2 regions of the Pseudoalteromonas sp. T1lg21 genome follow, and region 2 is predicted to be linked to the other one. Evidence: predicted binding sites of a transcription regulator. Region 2 holds the regulator's gene; the other holds the start of a gene.
What was found. Region 2 encodes ArgR, which controls arginine synthesis, uptake and breakdown. Its sites were predicted from a motif close to ANTGAATANNTATTCANT; they were not measured.
Positions count from the first base shown of each region.

Region 1: a site for ArgR is predicted at 1,716-1,733, ahead of argC (N-acetyl-gamma-glutamyl-phosphate reductase). Genes of this name have one in related genera too.

Region 1 is NZ_PQBX01000056.1:638,155-641,335, forward strand. Features, by position in the region: gene argB (acetylglutamate kinase) at 1-559, opposite strand, end outside; gene argC (N-acetyl-gamma-glutamyl-phosphate reductase) at 559-1,569, opposite strand; gene argE (acetylornithine deacetylase) at 1,790-2,941, shown strand; gene panP (pyridoxal-dependent aspartate 1-decarboxylase PanP) at 2,961-3,181, opposite strand, start outside.
Region 2 is NZ_PQBX01000056.1:745,131-748,311, reverse strand. Features, by position in the region: gene C2M25_RS13655 (ABC transporter ATP-binding protein) at 1-502, shown strand, start outside; gene C2M25_RS13650 (Dyp-type peroxidase) at 564-1,463, shown strand; gene argR (transcriptional regulator ArgR) at 1,460-1,927, opposite strand; gene mdh (malate dehydrogenase) at 2,153-3,088, shown strand; gene ispB (octaprenyl diphosphate synthase) at 3,178-3,181, opposite strand, start outside.

The DNA of each region.
Region 1 (3,181 bases), 110 kb from region 2:
GTGGCTGCTTATTTGCATCTAGTACCGCTTCTACATCAGTCATAAAAATAAGTTCTGCATCAAGCTCTTTAGCGATAGCCGCTGCGGCTTCATCTGCATTGACGTTGTACCATTGGCCATCTTCCCCAAAGCCAATAGAGCTCACAAGGGGTAAACGACCTTGTTCAAGTAAGCTAGGTAGCACGCTGTCACAACTACCTGAACACTGACCTACTTGCGCCAATACTTTAAGTTTTTCAGATACCAGTACACCCGCTTCATAAAGGCTTAAACCCACAGGTTTGTGACCTGCGCTGATTGCTTGGCTCATTAATTGTTTATTGGCACAACCTGCAAGGGCACCAACAATATAAGGCATTTGCTCATTTGGGCTGATACGTAAGCCTTGATGTTTTGCAGTTACAAAACCTGCGTCTTGTAACCAAGCATCCACTAAGGCACCACCACCATGAACAATGACAAAGTTATCTTGTTCAGAGGCTAAAACATCAAAAAGCGCTTTTGCTGCATCTGCGCTATTTAACACAGCACCACCGACTTTAATGATCCAAGTTTTCATTACAGCGCTCCTACTAAACCAGTGTGATGAGGTTCACCCATGGCTAAATTAATACACTGTAATGCTTGTCCTGCCGCGCCTTTTAGAAGGTTATCAATCGCAGACATAACGATGAGTTGCTCACCTTTTTGTTGCCATGCAATATCAACAAATGGTTGTTTAGCGACGCCTTTGATGCTTGGAATTTTATTGCCAAGTAAGCGAATTAACGGCTCGTTAGCTAACACTTGATATGCCGCGCTCACTTGCTCTGCTGTTACGCCCGGTTTTAATTGCACATAAATAGTTTCTAAAATTCCGCGAGGAAAATTACCTAAATGTGGGGTGAATAACACAGGGTGACCAAGGTGCTGCTCAATCTCAGGTGTGTGTCTGTGATTAAACAAACCATAAGGAGCAAGTGACACTTCGCAGAAATGCGTATTAACACTGGCTTTTCTGCCAGCGCCTGTAACACCTGACACCGCATTAACAATAATGGCTTGATCAGCTAATAGCCCTGCTTCTTTAAGTGGTTTTAAAGAATTAAGTGCTGCGGTTGGGTAACAACCCGCTACAGCAACAAGGTTTGCTTTACTGATCGCATCACTATTCCATTCAGCTAAACCATATGCAGCTTGTGTTAAAAGCTCTGGATGTTCATGTGCGAAACCGTAATAAGTTAGGTAATCCTCATTCCCAGCTAAACGGAAACCACCAGATAGGTCGAATACTTTTTTACCCATGGCTAAAAATTGGGGAGCAAGATCAACACTGACCTTGTGGTCTGTACACAGGCACACATAATCAGCATTATTTTCGATATCTTGGAAAGCCTCAGCTGTTAGAGGCTGTAGTGGATACTCTAACAATCCAAGGTGCTCAGGGTATAAATCGCTTAATAATTTATCTTTATCTAAACTCCCTTCAGACACATAACATGCTTGTAGGGTCAGTTTTGGATGCTTAGCAACTAAACTTGCTAGCTCTGCGCCGCTATAACCACTTGCGCCAATAATCACTACATTCATTGCTTACTTTTACCTATTAAATCTGTTTATCGATACGCCTAAAATTACTCGCACAATTGCGAATAAAAACACTGTCTAAAGTAATGAAATCAGGTTATCGTCGTTTCGTGTTCATCGTACAGCTTTACTAATATTTATGCTTAAAAAGTGAATTGATATTCATCATAAATACTTTTATATTGTTATGCAATTAGATTGAATAATTATTTTTGGATTTTTTATGTCGCTACCCTCTTTTTTATCTATGTATCAGCAGCTGATTGCAGCCCCTTCAATTAGTGCGATTGAAGATTCTTTGTGCATGAGCAATAAAGGGGTTATCACCTTGCTCGCAAATTGGTGCGAAAGCCTTGGTTTTACTTGTGAAATCACAGAGCTTGAAAACGGCAAAGGCCGTTACAACTTATTAGCCAAACGTGGTGAAGGGGATGGCGGTTTAATGCTTGCAGGTCATACCGATACGGTGCCATTTGATGATAGCCGCTGGAATTACGATCCGTTTAAACTCAGCGAGCATGACAATAAACTATATGGTTTAGGTAGTATTGATATGAAAGGCTTTTTTGCCTTTGTATTGCAGGCAATTAGCGAGCTTGATGCTACGAAGCAAACAGAGCCACTATTGATCCTAGCCACAGCCGACGAAGAAACCACGATGGCCGGTGCACAGCAAATTTGCCGCCACCCAGATTTAAAACCAGCGCGCTGTATCATTGGTGAACCAACTGATATGACACCAGTATTTACTCATAAAGGCCATATGAGTACAGCGATTCGTGTGATTGGCCGCTCAGGCCATAGCTCTGATCCTGAGCGTGGTTTAAACGCCATCGAAGTCATGCATAAAATGATTACAAAATTGTTAATCATTAAAGAAGAATTAAAGAATAAATATTCAGTTGACCACTTTGAAATTCCGTACCCTACTTTGAACCTTGGTCATATTCATGGTGGCGACAATGCCAACCGCATTTGTGGCTGCTGTGAAATGCACATTGATATGCGACCTTTACCTGGTTTAAGCGTGCAAGAACTGCAAGCGATTTTGCTAACTGCTGCAGAAGAAATTAATGCCCAATACCCAAATGCTGTAAGTGTTATCGACATGCATGAACCTATCCCTGCGTTTAGCGGCAGCACGGATACAGCATTAGTAAAGCTGGCCGAAAAAGTCTCGGGTCAACCTGCTGTCGCTGTAAACTATTGTACAGAAGCCCCTTTCATTCAACAGCTTGGCTGCGAAACCATTGTTATGGGACCTGGCTCAATTAACCAAGCCCACCAGCCAGATGAGTTTTTGGCGATGGAAAAAATAAAACCTTCGCAAGCGATTATCAGTAACATGATCAAAGCAAGCTGCTTTAGTGAATAGGAGCATCACGCTCCCTTTTCTAATCCATATACTTACTTAAATATTTTTTAAATACCGGATCGGTTTTCGCCAGCTCTTTTTGCTCCGCTAAAATATCTTTTAGAATCGCTTTAGAGGTTAATGGGTTAGCTAAAACAACGCGAAAAACCACGGTAGGTTGATGGTCATACTTTGCAGGTGTTAAACGAGTACGGGATACAAAAGAACGTCCCGCTTCACGCTGACGTTTTTGCATGCTCG
Region 2 (3,181 bases):
TATTAAAGCTCAGCAGGTTTCTGCGGTATTTGTTACCCACTCAAAGGAAGAAGCTTTCGCATTTGCTGACACGCTTGCTGTTATGCATGGTGGAAAAATCGCCCAACAGGGCTCTCCGGAGCAGTTATTTAGTCAACCTAACTCAAAGGTGGTTGCAGAGTTTCTTGGTACGGGCATATACTTAACGGCAAAAGTATTAACGCCAACTGAATACGAAACGGCGTTTGGTGTGGTTCAGTCATTGACGGCAAGCAATACTAATTGCCAGCAAGGTCAAGTGTATATAAGACCGCACCATATTCAGTTGTGTGAAGCTGCGCACAGTGACGCAAACAGTTTAACTATCTTGCAAAGACGTTTTATCGGCACGCGTTATGTGTACCGTATCAATATTGCAGGTCAAGAGTGTGAAGTTGCCGCCGAGCAAGATCGCGTGTTAGCTGTTGAGCAGCCTGTAAAAATAAAAATAATGCCGCACACAGTCAATTTTTTTCATGATTAGTGATAAATAACAATCTTGAATCCTTGGCTTTGTGCAAATAACGAGAAGCTAAGGATTCACTATGGCGCAAGCGCAATCTGGGATTTGTGCTGAAGCAAACTTACATGGTTTGCACCTGTTTTTTAATGTTTACGATGGCCATGATGAGTCATTACGTAAAAAACTAAAACGCGTCAGCGTCATTCAAGATGAGTTTGCTGATCAGTTCTCAGAAGCCATGCTGTCGTGCGTGGTTGCCCTTGGTGCTCAGTATTGGCCGCATATCTTGCCCGAGTTTATTCCTAGTCAATTGCAAAGCTTTCCGAATGTAACTCACAGTGAGCATGTGATTAGTGCCCAGCCATTTGATTTGTTTGTACAAATTCGCTCAGACCGCGAAGATGTCAATCATCTATTTGCCCTGCAAATCCTAAAATTATTAACACCGGATGTTGAGCTGGTGGAGCAGGTTCGTAATTTTCGATTTTTAGACGGGCGTGATTTTAACGGCTTTATCTATGCGGGTGATACGCCACATGGTCGCCAAAAGCGTAGCACAGCACTTATCGATAAACCGGGACACTTTGAAGACCAAGGCAGTTATATCCATGTTCAGCGCTTTGTGCATGATTTGAGTGTCTGGCAGCATTTATCGTTGTCTGAGCAAGAGCAAATCATGGGGCGCACGCGTTTAGATAACAGCTTGATTGTGCCTGCTGTAGAAACCAGTCATGCGGTTCGTAGTGAATTAAAAGATGAGCATGGCCAGCCACTATTGCTAAACCAAAGCATGCCATTTGGTGATGTGCATAAACAGGGAATTTTAATGGTTTCGTGTGCTGCGCAAGGGGATGCGTTTGAACAGGTATTAAAGAGTCGCTTAGGGCAGGGCGATTGCTATGATCATTGGCTCGATTTTACTCAAGCCGATATGGGATCTGCGTTTTTCGCCCCGTCAGTAAACTTTTTAAAGCAGCTTTAAACGGTATCGAATAAAGTGCGCACGCGCTCAAGCGTGACATCGATTTCAGAAATCTTCGCAGGGGCGATAAAAATAGTGTCGTCACCTGCAATCGTACCTAGTACACCATCCGCCTTCCCGAGTGAATCAAGTAACCGAGCAATTAATTGTGCTGCGCCTGGACTGGTGCGAATAATGATCATCATTTCGTTATGCATAATATCGATAACAAGTTGGCGAAGCGGGCTTTTCGCTGTTGGCACACCCATTTCAGCTGGTAAACAATACACCATTTCTTGTTTTGCATTGCGAGTACGTACCGCACCGAACTTGCTTAACATGCGAGAGACTTTACTTTGGCTAATATTATCAAAGCCTTGCTCTTTTAATGCTTCGACAATCTCACCTTGTGAGCCGAAGTTTTCTTCTTTTAATAGCGCTTTAAACGCTTTGATCAGTGCTTCTTGTTTGTCTTGTGGTTGCATGTTGCCGTTTCTTTATTCATAAAATGTAGGGTAATTCTACACAACTCTGCATATTTATGCAGTATTAGTTTACAAAGTCGTCCAAAATGCTGTGTCTTTACAGCCAAGTTTACAACTATGGTCGAAATTATACGCGAAATAAGCAGGATAAATTTGTTTTTAGTCGCTAATTTCATTATCTTTAGGGCCACAAATATTTCCTACCTCAAATTACGGAGAATTCCAATGAAAGTTGCTGTTTTAGGCGCAGCTGGCGGTATCGGCCAAGCATTGTCTTTATTATTAAAAACAAGTTTACCTGCAGGTTCTGAATTATCGTTATACGATGTTGCCCCTGTTGTTCCTGGTGTAGCGGTTGATCTTTCTCACATCCCAACAGACGTTAAAGTTGAAGGCTTTGGTGCTGACAGCCTAGACGCAGCATTAGCTGGTTGTGATATCGTTCTTATCCCAGCGGGTATGCCACGTAAGCCAGGCATGGACCGTGCGGACCTTTTCAACGTAAACGCAGGTATCATCAAAACATTAGCTGAAGGCATCGTTAGAAACTGTCCTAAAGCGTTAGTGGGTATCATCACTAACCCAGTTAACGGCACTGTGCCAATCGTTGCTGAAGTATTCAAAAAAGCAGGTACTTACGATGCTAACCGTGTATTCGGTATCACAACACTTGACGTGATCCGTTCAGAAGCATTTGTTGCTGAACTTAAAGGTTTAAGCGCAACTGACGTTAAAGTTCCAGTGATCGGTGGTCACTCAGGTACTACAATCCTTCCTCTTCTTTCTCAAGTTGAAGGTGTTACTTTCACTGACGAAGAAGTTGCAGCATTAACTCCACGTATCCAAAACGCAGGTACTGAAGTTGTTAACGCTAAAGCGGGTGGCGGTTCAGCGACTCTTTCAATGGGTGCTGCAGCAGCACGCTTCTGTATGTCTTTAGTTAAAGGCTTACAAGGTGAAGAAGTTGTTGATTACGCATACGTTGCAGTTGAAAACGGTGATGCAGCATACTTCGCACACCCAGTTCGTTTAGGTAAAAACGGCGTTGAAGAAATCCTTTCTTACGGTGAGTTAAGTGCATTCGAAGAGCAAGCTAAAAACGACATGCTAGCTACTCTTAACAAAGACATCCAAGAAGGTGTTGATTTCATCAACGGTTAATTCCGACAGATGATAGGCGGTTTTTTAAATCGCCGAAAACAAAAAAGCCTGCATATGCAGGCTTTTTTAATGGCTCGAATAAATAGCGTTTAA